One region of the Parageobacillus sp. KH3-4 genome, then DNA from elsewhere that is predicted to be linked to it. Evidence: predicted binding sites of a transcription regulator. Region 1 holds the regulator's gene; each other region holds the start of a gene.
The links. The regulator Rex, encoded in region 1, represses fermentation and respiration genes when NADH is low (regulators of the CRP and FNR family bind a similar motif). The targets are predictions, from matches to a motif close to TTGTGAAATATTTCACAA.

Region 1 (4,252 bases):
CTTTTTGTTCTAAGTAACGGCTATAATTTCCCGTGTACCGTTTCAATGTGGTACGCGATAGCTCGTATACTTGGGTGGCGACTTTATCGAGAAAGTAACGGTCGTGGGATACGACGAGAATGGCGCCAGGATATGTTTGCAAATATTGTTCGAGCCATGTTAATGTCTCGAGATCTAAATGGTTTGTCGGTTCGTCCAAAATAAGCAAATCCGGCTTCATTAAAAGCAATTTTCCAAGCGCCAGCCGAGTCCGCTGCCCGCCGCTTAATGATTGAACAGGAGTTGTCATATAATCATATTGCGAAAATTGTAAACCGTGCAACACCGAGCGGATATTGGCTTCGTATTGATAGCCGCCTTGTTCTTTATAGTGCTCTTGTAATGCATCGTAATCTTTTAACAGCTTTTCGTAGCGAGAAGAATCGGCGAGCAAGTCAGGATCACCCATTTGCCGCTCCATCTCGCGCAATTGAGTTTCCATTGCTTTCAGCGGAGCGAATACCGTCATCATTTCTTCCCAAATCGATAAAGAGGAGTGCAGCCCGCTATCTTGCGCGAGATATCCGATCGATACTTCCTTCGGTTTGATGATTTCCCCGCTGTCGTAAGACATTTCGCCGGCGATAATTTTTAATAATGTCGATTTTCCCGCCCCGTTTCTTCCGACGAGAGCAATTCGGTCTTTTGATTGTATTTCTAATTTTATATTCGATAAAATAAGGTCAGCACCGAAATATTTTGTCAATTGATTGACTTGTAAGATAATCATTGTCGTTCACCTCTCGTTTAACAATAATAGTGTAGCGTAACTTGTTTTCTTATCGCAATAAAACGATAAAAGACAGATGACGAAAAATAGTGTATAGTTTTAATTGGAGGAGATTACATTGACAACATTTACGCATTTTAATGAGCAAGGTCGCGCAAAAATGGTCGATATTACAGAAAAGGAAGACACAGTTCGTGTAGCAGTGGCGCGGACGAGCGTGACCGTCAATAAAGAAATTTACGAAAAAATGACGAACCACGCTATTGAAAAAGGGGATGTGCTTGCTGTTGCGCAAATAGCTGGCGTTATGGCGGCAAAAAAGACGCCGGATTTAATTCCGATGTGCCATCCTCTTATGTTAAAAGGAGTCGACATCCAGTTTGCTTGGCATGTCGAGGAAGAAAAAGCGTTATATGAGCTGGTGATTACCGTAACAGTCAAAACGAAAGGAAGTACAGGAGTAGAGATGGAAGCGCTAACGGCTGCTTCTGTTTGTGCACTGACGGTTTATGATATGTGTAAGGCGTTAGATAAAGGAATGGTCATTGGTCCAACCTATTTAGTGGAAAAAAAAGGTGGGAAATCAGGCCATTATCAACGAGAAAAAAGTCATGCTGGGGGATTTGTGAATGAGCAATGAACAACCAAAAATTCCGCAAGCAACTGCAAAACGTTTGCCATTGTATTACCGCTTTTTAAAAAATTTACATGCTTCAGGAAAACAACGGGTTTCTTCCGCGGAGTTGAGTGAGGCAGTGAAGGTCGACTCTGCGACAATTCGCCGCGATTTTTCTTATTTCGGTGCGCTTGGCAAAAAAGGATACGGATATAATGTCAATTATTTATTGTCTTTTTTTCGCAAGACGCTTGATCAAGATGAGATTACCGAAGTGGCGCTATTCGGCGTTGGAAACTTAGGGACGGCGTTTTTAAATTATAATTTTTCGAAAAACAACAACACAAAAATTGTGATGGCATTTGACGTAGATGAAAAGAAAATAGGGAAAGAAGTTGGCGGTGTGCCTGTATATCATTTGGACGAGCTGGAAACCCGTCTTCACGAGGGCATTCCTGTCGCGATTTTGACTGTTCCGGCCCACGTAGCGCAATGGATTACCGATCGTCTTGTTCAAAAAGGAATTAAAGGAATTTTAAACTTTACGCCAGCCCGTTTGAACGTGCCGAAGCATATTCGCGTCCACCATATTGATTTGGCGGTTGAACTGCAATCGCTAGTCTATTTCTTGAAAAATTATCCAGCCGAATAAAGGAGAGAATGAAAAGTGAAATATTTGTTAATTGTGCTTGTTATTTTATTATTGTTTGGAACAAAAAAACTCCCGGAGTTGGGCAAGTCGCTCGGCCAATCGCTGCGTGAGTTTAAAGATGCGACAAAAGGGCTGGCGGATGAGGATGAAAAAAAACAAGATCAATTATGATTTGTTAGGATGATTGAAATATGGACGATAAAGAAATGTCGGTGTATGAACACCTAGGAGAATTGCGAAAACGGCTTATTATCGTTGTTGTGTTTTTTATCATCGCGCTTGTCGCCAGCTTTTTTTTCGTGGAGCCCGTCATTTTGTATTTGCAGCAGACGGATGAAGCGAAAGAATTGACGATGAACGCCTTTCGTCTGACAGACCCGATAAAAATTTATTTTCAATTTGCGTTTGTCATTGCGTTTATTCTGACCGCCCCGGTTCTCCTTTATCAAATTTGGGCGTTTGTCAGTCCCGGGCTGTATGAAAAAGAACGAAGAGTTACGTTAAGTTACATCCCGATTTCGATTTTTCTCTTTTTAGCCGGCGTTAGCTTTGCGTATTTCGTCCTATTTCCTTTTGTTGTTCGCTTTATGAAAAATTTGGCAGAACGTCTTGGCATTCATCAAGTTATCGGTGTTAATGAATATTTTCAATTTTTACTTCATCTTGTCTTACCGTTTGGGATCGTATTTCAGCTACCGGTCGTTGTGATGTTTTTAACAAGGCTTGGCTTGATTACACCGATGTTGTTAGTGAAGGTGCGCAAATATGCATATTTAGCCTTATTGATTTTGGCGGCGGTTATTACGCCGCCGGACGTGCTGTCACAAGTCATTGTCATGATTCCGCTTTCGATTTTATATGAAATTAGCATTTGGATTTCGAAAATGGCTTATCGAAAAGTGTTATTGGCGCAGAAGGAACAAGAAAACCTCCCGTGATGCGCGGGAGGTTTATTTTTTAAAGTAGAGCACCAATAAGCGAATTGCGGTGCCAAAATCGAGCGTAGCCAGTATTGCAAGAACGATCGTGAAAAAATTCCAAATGGTTTCATCGGCGCTTTGAATCGACAAGTAAGTAAATAGTATGCCCATAAGGAAATAGAAAAGCGCGAATTGCAATGGTGACCCTTTCATCATACTAAAAGCCTCCAAATAATGAATTGTATATGTTCTGTTTGCCGCATCATTTTTTCAATATCATCGGCAAATATCGTCTGTACGAATACGACGAACGTATTCATGGTGACATGGGCAAAAATCGGAACGAAAATGCGTTTTGTCTTCGCGTAGAGAAACGCGAAAGTGAATCCCATTGTCGCATACAATAGCAGATGTTCAAGTTCCATATGGACGATGGCAAATAAAAGCGAACTAACTAGCGCGGAAATGAAAAAGTTATATTTTTGATATAGCGTTCCGAAAATAATTTTGCGGAAAATAATTTCTTCTAAAATTGGCCCAATGATGGAAGTGACAACCATCAATAATGGTGTGACCTGAATGATATCGACAATTCGTTTTGTATTTTCTGAACCAGGCTCGATACCGAGCAAGCGCCATTCAATATTGGCGGCAATGCTTTGAGCGAACAACGACAAAAAGAAGCCGCCGACAGCCCACATCCATGCTGTTGATAACGGAACACCATAACGGGTGTGCCGCTGTTTTATATCCTCGCGCAAGAAAAAGAGGATGAGGAGAAAAGCAATGGAAAAGCTGATCACTGCCCAATAGCCAGAGGCGATCTCCGCCGCGACAAAGTCATTTTTTGCATGTTTTCCGACACCGAGAAAATGCAACAACGGGACTCCTACGAGACCTGATAGCTGCATGATGACGTACGTAATAATGACATACCAATAGCGCCGTTTCAACGAAACTTACCCCTTTACTGATAAAATAATGATACTTTCCGTATTGTAGCATATCTTTTATAAAAAATGACAAAAAAGAATCGACTGTTGTTGTTTAGATTTTGTGGAAATATGAAATAATTTAAGGGGAAGAAACGAGAAAAAACATGTTATTTTTTTGTATTTCCTACTTGCAAAAAAAAGAGAAGTTCATTAATATTATAAGTGTGTTAGCACTCGACATCGACGAGTGCTAATAAGAACGGCGAAAATTATGTTAAGGAGGTTGTTTTCCGTGTTAAAGCCATTAGGTGATCGCGTTGTCATTGAAATCGTTGAAACGGAAGAAAAAACTGCAAGCGG
Region 2 (4,252 bases), 310 kb from region 1:
AATACATTGAGATGATCCGCATCCGTTTTTTAATGATGCTGGCGTACCGAACAAACTATTACACCGGCATTCTTATTTACGCCATTAATATCGCGGCGTACTATTTTCTTTGGTCGGCGATCTACGGCGGAAAACAGACGATGCAAGGCATGTCGATGGAGCAAATGACGACATATGTCGCCATCTCGTGGATGGCGCGGGCGTTTTATTTCAATAATATCGACCGTGAAATCGCGATGGAGATTCGCGAAGGAAAAGTGGCGACCGAACTCATCCGCCCTTACAGTTATCTCGGAATGAAAACGATGCAAGGGTTGGGGGAAGGAATTTTTCGCTTATTGTTTCTTTCGCTTCCGGGAGTGTTCCTTGTCGCTTTATTTTTGCCGCTTCGTTTTCCAACCGATGTTCATACATGGATGTTTTTCACATTGTCGATTGCCTTTAGTTTTATTATTAACTCGGAATTGAATTTGCTTGCAGGAATTGTGACATTTTTTACTCTCAACAACGAAGGTTTGCTGCGGGCAAAACGGTTCGTCATTGATCTTTTTTCCGGATTGATTTTACCAATTAACTTTTATCCGGACTGGGCGCAAGCGGTGATGAAATACTTCCCGTTTCAAGGGATCAGCTATATTCCAAGCATGATTGTGACAGAAAGCTTCCGGGGGCAAGCAATCATCGACGGACTTTTATTTCAACTCATATGGTGCGCACTGTTGCTCATCCCGATTCGGCTGTTATGGAAAGCGGCGAAAAAGCAGCTTGTCGTTCAAGGAGGGTGAGTCGTGTTTTACGTATCGGTCTTTTTTCAATATATGGCGCAATACATGAAAACAAAGTTGCAATATCGCGCCGATTTGCTTGTCGAGTTTGTTTCTGATTTGATGTCACAGGCCGCCAATCTTGTTTTTCTTCTCGTTGTGTTTGGGCATACGCCGCTATTGCACGGATGGACGCGCGATGAAATTTTGTTTATTTACGGCTTTTTCTTAGTGCCATATGCGGTGTTCGGAGCATTTTTTAACATTTGGGATTTTAATGAGCGCTATATTGTGCGCGGAGAAATGGACCGCGTGTTGACGCGTCCGGTGCACAGCCTGTTTCAAGTCGTTCTCGAGCGGATGGAGTTGGAGTCGCTTCTTGGCGGAGTCACCGGCATAATCATTATGGTGTATGCGGGTGCGCGCTTGCATCTTTCGCTGCATTGGTATGATATTTTTTTGCTTATTTTGTTCGTGCTAGGAGGAGCGCTTATTTACGCGGGAGTATTTGTATCATTGGCGACGATCAGCTTTTGGTCCGACGCTCGCACATCGATCATGCCGATGATGTACAACATCAGCAACTACGGGCGCTATCCGATTGATATTTATCATCGCGTCGTCCGCTATATTTTAACGTGGATTTTGCCGTTTGCGTTCGTCGGCGTGTATCCGGCCTCGTATTTTCTCGGCAAAAAAGAATGGCACGGATATGCGTTTTTGACTCCGGTTATGGGTGTTATCTTTTTTGCGGTTGCTGTGTGTTTGTGGAATGCGGGAGTTAAACGATATCGCGGAGCGGGGAATTAAAAAGAGGGAGATCTGGAAGGAAGTAAGGATCGCCCTCTTATTTTTTATCAAAATGAGTATATGTAGTATGTATCGCGGAGAATATAATGACAGACCTTTTTTTGTGGATTACTTGCTGTATATGATGATGAATCGGGCGTGGTGATATAACGTTAACAAAAAAGACAAATTTCTCTTATAGTTGATACTTGATAAAAAATGTGAAATAATGCACAATATAATTGTGAATAAATTCACAAATTAACTTTCTTAGAAAGGATGACAGACAACGATGATGAAACAACAAGGCGTGAACCGAGTGGCAGTTATAGGAACGGGATTTGTTGGGTCCAGCTATGCATTTGCCCTTGTGAATCAAGGAATAGCCGATGAATTAGTGCTGATTGATGTCAATAAAGAAAAGGCGAAAGGCGATGTGATGGACTTAAATCACGGAAAAGTATTTGCGCCGAAGCCGATGAATATATGGCACGGAGATTATCAAGATTGCCAAGATGCTGATTTAGTGGTGATTTGCGCAGGGGCAAACCAAAAGCCAGGAGAAACTAGATTGGATCTTGTTGACAAAAACATCAATATCTTTAAAACAATTGTCGATTCTGTTATGAAATCAGGGTTTGATGGCATTTTTCTTGTTGCAACGAATCCGGTAGATATTTTAACATATGCTACTTGGAAATTTAGCGGATTACCGAAAGAACGGGTGATCGGCTCAGGAACGATTCTTGATACAGCAAGATTCCGCTTTTTGCTAAGCGAATACTTTCAAGTGGCTCCAACTAATGTACATGCGTATATTATTGGAGAGCATGGGGATACAGAGTTGCCTGTTTGGAGCCATGCGGAAATTGGAAGCATTCCAGTTGAGCAAATATTGGCGCAGAACGATAACTATAGAAAAGAGGATTTAGACAATATCTTTGTTAATGTTCGTGATGCGGCATATCAAATCATTGAGAAAAAAGGTGCAACGTATTACGGCATTGCAATGGGGCTAGTCCGCATTACGCGTGCTATTTTGCACAATGAAAATGCCATCTTAACCGTTTCTGCTCATCTAGACGGGCAATATGGTGAACAAAACGTTTATATCGGTGTGCCTGCTGTTATTAACCGAAGCGGTATCCGCGAGGTAATGGAATTGAAGCTAAATGAAACAGAACAACAGCAATTTCATCATAGCGTCACTGTATTAAAAGACATTCTTTCCCGTTATTTTGAAGAAGCCAAGTTATAAAATACTGACTTCGAATAACAACAAGGTGAAATCATCATGTGGATACAACATTATGATCCTTTTCATAACGCATATCTTTCTGCATTCATTGCAGCGCTCCCCATTATTTTGTTTTTATTATGTTTAACGTTGTTTAAGATGAAGGGAGTAAAAGCTGCTTTTCTCACTCTTTGTTTTGGGTTAGTGACAGCTGTGTTGTTTTTTCATATGCCGATTTCAAAGGCGATCGCTGCTTCCATCTATGGAATCGCGAACGGTTTATGGCCGATAGGCTATATTGTGATCATGGCTGTCTGGCTATATAAGATTGCTGTGAAAACGGGGAAATTTGATATTATCCGCGGGAGTATTGCAAACATTTCGGAGGATCAGCGGCTTCAACTGTTGCTCATTGGTTTTAGCTTTAACGCTTTTTTAGAAGGGGCTGCAGGATTTGGCGTTCCGATTGCTATTTCTGCCGCTTTACTTGCTGAACTAGGATTTCATCCATTAAAAGCCGCTGCTCTTTGCTTAATTGCCAATGCTGCATCTGGCGCGTTTGGTGCGATTGGAATTCCGGTGATTGTCGGAGCGCAAATGGGAGATTTAACTCCGATTGAATTATCCCGTACACTCGCTTGGATTTTGCCGTTTATTACGTTTCTCATTCCATTCTTATTAGTGTTTATTTTGGATAAATGGAAAGGGATTAAAGAGACGTTGCCCGCTCTTTTAGTGGTAAGCGGAAGTTATACCATTGTACAAGCATTTACCATCATTGTGCTTGGGCCTGAATTGGCCAATATTTTAGCAGCGCTTGTCAGTATGGGGGCACTAACTATTTTCTTAAGAAAATGGCAGCCGTCGCATATATATCGAATTCACCAAGATGAAGAAGTTGCAGAGAAATCGAAATACAGCTTGAAAGAAATCATTAGTGCTTGGTCTCCGTTTTATATTTTAACGGTAATCGTTATTATATGGAGTCTGCCTGGTTTTAAAGCTCTGTTTGCTGAGGGAGGAGCGCTTCATCAAACGACGCTTTTGTTTAAAGTACCATTTTTGCATGGCGAAGTCGTAAAAACTCCTCCGGTGGCGCCGGCACAGACTGCATTAGATGCAATATTTAAGCTAGATCTTGTGTCAGCCACAGGCACGGCGATTTTATTAGCGGCGCTGTTGACAGTGATGTTCAGTAGAAACATGACGTTCGCTGAGGGAATGCAAAGTTTAAAAGAAACATGTAAAGAGCTATATATTCCTGTATTGACCATTTGTTTGATCATGGGATTTGCCAATTTAGCGAACTATGCAGGTTTATCCTCTACGATCGGTTTAGCATTAGCGAAGACAGGAGGCGCATTTCCGTTCGTTTCCCCGTTATTGGGATGGCTCGGTGTATTTATTACGGGATCTGTCGTCAGCAACAATGCTTTATTTGGCCATTTGCAAGTGGTTACAG
Region 3 (4,252 bases), 1.5 Mb from region 1:
CCGCATGATCCGGAAGTGATCGCAAAAGCAAAAGAAGAAGGCATTCCAGATGAATGGATTGAAGCGGCACAGCGTTCGCCGATTTATAAAATGATTGTCGACTGGAAAATCGCGCTTCCGCTTCATCCAGAATACCGGACATTGCCAATGGTATGGTACATTCCGCCACTAAGCCCGATCATGAATCTGTTTGAAGGAAAAGGAAGCAAAGCGAATGCGGAAGATATTTTCCCGGCGATTGATGAAATGCGCATCCCAATCGAATATTTGGCGAACTTGCTGACAGCCGGCGATGAGACCCATATCCGCATCACGTTGAAAAAAATGGCGGCGATGCGCTCTTATATGCGCGCAAAGCAAACGAACAAGCAACCGGATATCCGCATGATTGAAGAACTCGGGTTAAGCGAGCAAGACATCGAAGACATGTATCGCTTGCTCGCGATCGCCAAATACCATGACCGTTTCGTCGTTCCTTCCTCCCACCGCGAAGAAGTTGCGGAATTATATGCGGAACAAGGAAGCTGCGGCTTGTCATTCGCCGGCGGCCCCGGCGCATGCGGCACGCTTTCTTAATGCGGGAGGGGATTGGACGATGAATCGAGAACAAATGAAAGCAGTATTTTTATGTACATCCTATTTATTATCATATCCCGATGATGAATGGGCAGACTTGTTGAACGATTGCCTGGAAATGATCAACACAGTACAAAATGAGACGATCAACGATAAAATCACCACTTTTATCCATGAAATCCAGGCCGTCCCTGCCCGACAGCGCATGGAACAATATGTCGAAACGTTCGATTTCGGCAAAAAAACAAATTTGTACGTTACCTACATGAATACTGGTGAACAGCGTGAGCGGGGAATGGAACTTTTGCAGCTGAAACAGCGCTATAAAGCGGCTGGATTTGATACAACCGAGCAGGAACTCCCAGATTATTTGCCGCTTATGCTTGAGTTTGCCGCCTATGCGGAACAACAATATGTTGTTCCGCTCTTTGAAACATATGCGGACAATATCGATGAAATTCGAAAACATCTTGCTGCCAATGGAAGTCCTTACACCGCCATTTTCGACGCCATTTTTCTAGCACTCGAAGAACTCGGCGTAAAGCCAATTGCGAAAGGAAGTGTGTAACCTGTGCTCAGACAATTTCTTTGGGTGATTTTACCTTATATTTCCTTAACCATTTTTATCAGCGGGCATATTTGGCGTTACCAATACGATCAATTCGGCTGGACATCAAAATCGAGTGAAGTATTGGAAAAAAAACAGCTACGCCTCGGCAGCCTTCTCTTTCATTGGGGAATACTGTTTGTCTTTGTAGGGCATGTCATGGGAATTTTAATTCCTGAACCAGTTTACCAAACACTTGGCATATCGGAAGAAACATACCATCTTATTGCTCTTGCCGGCGGCATTCCGGCAGGACTGCTCGCTTTCATCGGGCTTATCATCCTCATTCGCCGGCGCATAACAGTAAAACGCGTGCGGGCAACAAGCAGCCGCGGCGACTGGATCGCTCTCTTCTTCCTTGCGGTTGTCATCCTAACCGGCCTTTCTTCTACGCTGTTCAATATCGATTCGAACGGCTTTGATTACCGGGCAACAATCGGGCCATGGTTTCGCAGCATCCTAGCGCTCCGGCCAAATCCAGCCTATATGGAGCAAGTCCCAATCATATTTCAAATTCATGTGATTGCGGCGTTAGGCATTTTCGCCGTTTGGCCGTTTACACGGCTCGTACATGTGTTTAGCTTTCCGCTTCGCTACTTGCGCCGAAGCTATGTCGTGTACCGCAAACGCATGCCAAAACAAGCGAAGCAGACGTATAACATTCATTGATCGCAACATGTCCGAATCCCCTTTCACATATAATTCCGAATCTCCCGCCTCTTTTCTTACAGAGGCGAGAGATTTTTTGCGTGTATGTAAAACGGGATGTACCTGTTATCAAGGAGACATCCCGTTTTTTTCTCATATTTGGTTTATTTTTTCCGCCAATTCTTCTTTTTCTTCGGCGGACAGCAGGCGTTCAGCCATCGGAAACAACACATTTTCTTCTTTCATAAAGTGTTCCGCTAAAATATGATAAGCGTCGATCACCACATTGGCGAGCGCCGCCGCACTGTCGCGGTCGACCGTTGCCGGAAGCTCCGCGGTTTCCGCTAAAAAGGAAGCAAGCCGCTGCTTCGCCTGATCATGTTCATACTCCATGACGGCAATCGGGCCGGATGTTCTTCCGATATATTGCGCCATCATTGGAAACAGCACACCTTCTTCCCGCTCGGAGTGCGGATCTAGTTCATTCACAAATGCCTGTACACTTTCCCGCAACGCAAGCAACCGTTCCCGCCAATTTTGCTCTTCCTTGTCGCCGACGATTGCTTGTGCCCGTTCCAACAGGCGCTGTTTTTGTTCACGCAACGGTCCGTGTTCCTGTTTTAAACGCTGCAAACCTGCGCATAGCTTCACTTCTTCCTGTCCACCCATATGGCAGCAAAATGAATGCATCTTCCATCCCTCCTATTGTTTCTTTGCCATGATTGTACCTTGTTTTTCGCAAATACGTTGTGAGCGATATCACACCATTCGCAAATAAAAACATCACGCAAAAGAGTCTCCTGCGTGATCGTTCCGCGCTTTTATCAATAAGAACGTCGTGCTTCGCTTTCCGAACGCGCCATTCACACTCTACCTCTTGCTCTAATCTAGTAAAAGATCGCGGCTTTCCTCTTTTAGTAAATGCTTCGTTTTTCCCATATATTTCAACCTTTCGCTTAAACGGAATGCGGCGATTTTTCTCTTTCGTATCATATGTAATCTTCGTTTTTCCGCGTTGAATAGGACATTTGCGAGCCGGTGTTTATATCTCCCTTCATTGTCATACTCAATAAGCATTAATTTATTGGTTGTGCAGGGCGGCTCCGGTGACGAGCCCATTTCGATGTCCGTGCCGCCCGCCGGCGCCTGTGACCATCATAAAATGCTTACGTATAATAAAAAACGCTTAAGGAATCGTGTCCTTAAGCGCTGTCTATGTGAAAGCGGTCATGTTATACATAGTCTGGAAATAAAATGTTTTATTTCTGCAACTGGCGTTCGAAATATTGCGATAACGTCACAATCATTGCCCCCATCCTCTCCAGTTCCGGGGCAACAACGCGGGCAATCCCTTCCTCTTGGAGCGCTTCCGCCGTTACTTTTCCGACCGCACACGCGATCACATCTTCATTCAATGCTCTCCGGAACAATTCAATATCCTTTTGTTCTTTTACAAATGAAAATAAAAAGCGAACTTGGATTGCCGCCGTAAAACAAACGGCATCCACTTCCCGATGAACGACTTCCTCATACAGCTTTTCGAGCACTTCCCTATCCGGAGCGACATGGCGGTATGGAAGCAGTTCCGTATATGCTGCGCCGTTTTCTGCAAGGAATTTTTTTAATGTCGGAGCCGTATCTCCATGCAATTGGACAACCACTTTCTTTTCCGCAAAGGAATACTCCTTGAGCGAGCGAATCAGTCCTTTAGTTGTGCCATCGTCGCTAACAGCTACGGGAGAAATATCTATCTTTTTTAACGCCGCAACCGTTTTGTATCCACGAGCCGCTACGTTCGCTTGTTGGATCGTTTTCACCCATTCCTCTTTTATCCCGCCTCGTTCTGCCGCCTGAAGCAATGTTTCCACTCCTACACCGGTTGTAAAAATAAGCCAGTCCGGGTGCATCGCGATCACAGCGCGAATTTCGTCTTCCAGTTCTCCTTCTTTAGAAAATACCGTTCCTTGCGCTGGACGCACAAGCGCAATTCCTCCTTGTTTCTCAATAAGTGTCGTCATTTCCTCCAATTTTCTTGATGCACATAAGACGATACGCTTTCCACGCATGTTTCATCCCCCTCTACCAATTGCGAATACTTTCATTGTAAAATACTACCTTGCCGCTATGCAATATATATAAAAACGAGCGGCCTCCTTATTAAAAAAGGCCGCTCGCTTCATCACTTAATGCATATGTACTACCTGTTCTTTCCTTATATCAAACGACCCGTAAATACGAGTCGGTTCAATGGAAATGACGTGATCTAAGCAGATATTGATAAGCTTCATTTTCCGGTTATACACAAACAATTTACGGGCATCTTTATATAATTTGACAGGCAGAAACGTAGCTTCCCCGCGATCTGTTTTAATTTTTACCGGTTGTTTTTCCGCGATCCAAACAATTAACTGCTTATCCAGC
Region 4 (4,252 bases), 190 kb from region 1:
TTGGATGTAATCGTTAAAATCGATAGCGTATGTCTCGAATCGCGATACGTTTTATGTTTTTTCAATTTCGTCATAAAACGTTCAACTAAATCAACGGCAATTTGGTCGACGCGATCATCGTTATTTCCGTATTTCGGGAAGTCGCCTTCCATTTCAAAATCAACGGCAATGCCGTTTTCATCGCGGATCGGCTTGACTTTTGCGTATTTGATCGCACTTAACGAATCGACGACAACCGATAACCCGGCAATACCAGTGGCCATTGTGCGTAAAACGTGAGTATCGTGAAGCGCCATTTCAATGCGTTCATAACAATATTTGTCGTGCATGTAATGGATGACATTAAGTGTGTTAATATAAAGTTCGGCAAGCCATTCAAGCACTTGATCGAATTTATGCATCACTTCGTCATAATCTAAATATTCGGAGGTGATTGGCGCAAATTCAGGGCCAACTTGAATTTTTAATTTTTCATCGACGCCGCCGTTAATCGCATATAACAATGCTTTTGCGAGGTTGGCGCGCGCTCCGAAAAATTGCATTTGTTTGCCGATTCGCATCGCCGATACGCAGCAGGCAATTCCGTAGTCATCGCCAAATTCAACGCGCATTAAGTCGTCGTTTTCATATTGAATCGAACTTGTTTTTATCGACATTTTTGCACAATATTCTTTGAACGCTTCCGGCAATTGTTTCGACCAAAGTACGGTTAAGTTTGGTTCAGGCGCAGGTCCTAAGTTATCTAACGTATGAAGGAAGCGGAACGAGTTTTTCGTTACTAGCGGACGACCATCAATGGCAATGCCGCCGATCGATTCTGTCACCCATGTCGGGTCTCCGCTAAACAGTTCGTTATATTCCGGCGTTCTTGCAAATTTGACAAGGCGCAATTTCATCACAAAATGGTCGACAAGTTCTTGCGCTTCTTTTTCCGTTAATGTACCTTCTGCAAAGTCGCGTTCGATATAAATATCCAAGAAGGTGGAAACGCGCCCTAAGCTCATCGCTGCGCCGTTTTGTTCTTTAATAGCGGCAAGATAAGCGAAATAGAGCCATTGGAATGCTTCGTGTGCGTTTCGTGCCGGCTTGGAAATATCATATCCATAGCTTAACGCCATTTGTTTTAACTCATTTAACGCGCGAATTTGCTCAGAAATTTCTTCGCGAAGGCGGATAATGTCTTCCGTCATCGTTCTTGCGCCAGTGTTTTTCAAGTCTTTTTGTTTTTCTTCGATCAGACGATCGACACCGTATAACGCGACGCGACGATAGTCGCCAATAATGCGGCCGCGTCCGTACGCATCTGGAAGACCGGTGATAATTCCTGCTTTGCGCGCTAATCTCATCTCGTCGGTGTAAACGTCAAATACACCTTGGTTGTGTGTTTTTCGGTATTCCGTAAAGATTTTTTTCACTTCGTCGCTTACTTTGTAGCCGTACGCTTCGCATGATTGCTGCGCCATGCGAATGCCGCCGAACGGCATTAATGCACGCTTAAATGGCTTATCTGTTTGAAAACCTACGATTTTTTCCAAGTCTTTGTTTAAATAACCTGGTCCGTGGGAAGTGATGGTCGAAACAATTGATGTGTCCATATCGAGAACGCCGCCTTTTTCGCGCTCTTGTTTCGACAATTCCATCACTTGTTCCCATAGTTTTTTCGTTGCTTCTGTAGGTCCTTCTAGAAATGATTCATCCCCATAGTAAACGGTTACATTGTTTAAAATAAAATCACGGACGTCAATCGCTTTTTTCCATTTTGACCCTTTAAAATTCCGCCACGGGTCTAATACAGCAGTAGCTTGTTTCATAACAGATCCCCTCCCAATCGTCTGTAAATATAACAAATTGATAAAAATATATATAACAGTTTTCGTCTATACAATACTACATTTTTGGATTATTAGATCCATCTATTATTGAATAATTTGTGAAATGTTGAGCAATATGAATTGGATGATGAATAAAGCTGTAACAGATCGAGAAGAAGAATGTAAAAAATAAAAATCTCCATCCCTATAAAAGGGATGGAGCGGTTGTTTCGTTAAACTTGTTTTTTGTCAGAAGCGTGGGCATGACGGTTGTGCATGCCTTTTACATAATAGACGGCAACGAGCAAGATGAGCCAGGCTGGCCCGATGATAAGCGCGATTCGTGTATCTTTAAAGTAGCCCATTAAAACCGCCACTCCGATAAGGAAGGCAAGAGCAATGTATGAGCTGTAAGGATAAAACGGCATTTTATATTTTAATTGTTGCCGTTTTTCCGGGCTTAAGCGTTTGCGGAACCGCAATTGCGAAAGCAAAATAATCGCCCATGTCCAAATTGCGCCAAATGTGGCGACGCTCGTTACCCATTGGAAAACTTTTTCGGAAACGTAGTTTAAATACACACCGACTAGCATTGCTAACGCCGTGACGATAAGGGCGACGCCTGGAATTCCGCGATTGGTCAGTTTAGCGAAGGAAGGCGGCGCTTCCTTTTGTTCGGCCAAGTTAAAGAGCATGCGGCTTGTGCTGAAAATCCCGCTGTTGCATGAAGACAAAGCGGCCGTTAAAACAACGAAGTTGATGATTCCCGCCGCGGCGTGAATGCCGATTTTTTCAAACGTCAACACAAACGGGCTTCCTTTTTCACCGATTTCGTTCCAAGGGTAAATGGACATGATGACAAACAATGCGCCGACATAGAAAATTAAAATGCGCCAAAATACGCTATTGACCGCCTTGGTTAGCGATTTTTCCGGATTTTTCACTTCTCCAGCCGTAACGCCAAGCATTTCAATTCCTAAGTAGGCGAACATCACCATTTGCAAAGACATTAATACACCGGTAATGCCGTTCGGGAAAAAGCCGCCATGTTCCCAAAGGTTGCTGATGCCGGTGGGGATTCCGCCATTGCCGATTCCAAACAAAATCATGCCAAAGCCGACGACAATCATAAATACAATCGTAACAATTTTAATAAGGGCAAACCAAAATTCTAATTCCCCGTATGCTTTGACGGCGAGGAAATTAATCAATGTCATTAAGATTAAAGCAGCTAACGCCCACATCCATCTTGGCGTATCCGGAAACCAAAATTGCATATAAATGCCGACGGCCGTAATTTCCGCAATACAAGTAACGACCCATAAAAACCAATAGTTCCAACCGGTCAAATAACCGGCAAGCGGTCCTAAATAGTCATGTGCGTAGCGGCTGAATGAACCGGCCACCGGGTTTTCCACGGCCATTTCCCCGAGCGCGCGCATAATAAAGAACATAATCGCGCCGCTTACCGCGTATGCCAGCAAAATCGCTGGTCCCGCTAGTTTGATGGCATTGGCCGAGCCGAGAAATAAGCCGACTCCAATCGCCGCGCCAAGAGACATAAGAGAGATATGTCTTTCCTCTAATCCGCGGTGTAGTTGTTGCTGATGTTTGGGGGGTTGCATCGTCATTCCTCCTGTTGATGAAAATAATGGATGATGTATTAAAAGCGTTTACATAATTATAATAGTACATACTATATCAGAAATGAAATAATATTTAATGTTTTTACATTATTTGCTTTTGCCTGCATGGCGGAAATTTTGTACAATGAGATTCGTTCTGGCTACAGCAGGAATATAGAAAAGTGAAGGTGATAGCAATGAACGAGCGAGAAGCAAAAGCGTTCATTGAACAGCTGCAAAAAGAAGGATTGTTAACGGAAGAAATGCGTCTTATTTGGGAAATGATTTTACCGGAACGGTTAAAACGAATGTATGACATACTCCAACAGCGGACTCGCTATGTTACGGTGTTGACGGAAGCGGTCGATGACCCGCATAACCAAGCGGCCGTATTGCGCACAGCGGAAGCGTTTGGCGTACAGGATGTATATGTAGTGGCAGGGAGAGCACCGTTCCAGCCGAATCCGCTCGTGACGCGGTATGCCGATAAATGGCTGACGCTTCGGCAACAATCGAATATTGTAACAGCGATTAAAGATTTACAAGCAAAAGGCTATCGAGTTTACGCTAGCTATCTCGGCGAAGGAACGATTCGCCTTTGCGACATTGATGTGTCGCAACCGACGGCGCTTCTGTTTGGCAACGAGCATAGCGGCGTGTCGCAAGAGGCGATCCGTGTCGCCGATGCGACGTTTATGATTCCGATGTACGGGTTTGTCCAAAGTTTTAATATATCGGTAGCGGCGGCGCTGGCGCTGTATGATGTAACCGAACGGGCGCGCCGGCAGGCAGGCGAGCGCTACTATTTATCATTTC

Region 2: the regulator Rex is predicted to act here: its motif matches at 1,796-1,813, upstream of MWM02_RS16520 (L-lactate dehydrogenase).
Region 3: the regulator Rex is predicted to act here: its motif matches at 2,579-2,596, upstream of MWM02_RS10450 (hemerythrin domain-containing protein).
Region 4: the regulator Rex is predicted to act here: its motif matches at 1,929-1,946, upstream of pflB (formate C-acetyltransferase).

Annotation. Positions count from the first base shown of each region.
Region 1 covers NZ_AP025627.1:3,561,966-3,566,217, reverse strand. The annotation lists gene MWM02_RS18080 (ABC-F family ATP-binding cassette domain-containing protein) at 1-769, opposite strand, end outside; gene moaC (cyclic pyranopterin monophosphate synthase MoaC) at 888-1,409, shown strand; gene MWM02_RS18070 (redox-sensing transcriptional repressor Rex) at 1,399-2,037, shown strand; gene tatA (twin-arginine translocase TatA/TatE family subunit) at 2,053-2,208, shown strand; gene tatC (twin-arginine translocase subunit TatC) at 2,229-2,975, shown strand; gene MWM02_RS18055 (YdiK family protein) at 2,988-3,173, opposite strand; gene MWM02_RS18050 (CPBP family intramembrane glutamic endopeptidase) at 3,170-3,910, opposite strand; gene groES (co-chaperone GroES) at 4,185-4,252, shown strand, end outside.
Region 2 covers NZ_AP025627.1:3,256,845-3,261,096, reverse strand. The annotation lists gene MWM02_RS16530 (ABC transporter permease) at 1-785, shown strand, start outside; gene MWM02_RS16535 (ABC transporter ATP-binding protein) at 1-1, shown strand, start outside; gene MWM02_RS16525 (ABC transporter permease) at 789-1,574, shown strand; gene MWM02_RS16520 (L-lactate dehydrogenase) at 1,849-2,811, shown strand; gene MWM02_RS16515 (L-lactate permease) at 2,848-4,252, shown strand, end outside.
Region 3 covers NZ_AP025627.1:2,026,167-2,030,418, forward strand. The annotation lists gene narH (nitrate reductase subunit beta) at 1-576, shown strand, start outside; gene narJ (nitrate reductase molybdenum cofactor assembly chaperone) at 596-1,144, shown strand; gene narI (respiratory nitrate reductase subunit gamma) at 1,148-1,852, shown strand; gene MWM02_RS10450 (hemerythrin domain-containing protein) at 1,985-2,521, opposite strand; gene MWM02_RS10455 (uroporphyrinogen-III synthase) at 3,091-3,897, opposite strand; gene MWM02_RS10460 (hypothetical protein) at 4,015-4,252, opposite strand, start outside.
Region 4 covers NZ_AP025627.1:3,756,275-3,760,526, reverse strand. The annotation lists gene pflB (formate C-acetyltransferase) at 1-1,811, opposite strand, end outside; gene MWM02_RS19030 (amino acid permease) at 2,045-3,436, opposite strand; gene MWM02_RS19025 (TrmH family RNA methyltransferase) at 3,634-4,252, shown strand, end outside.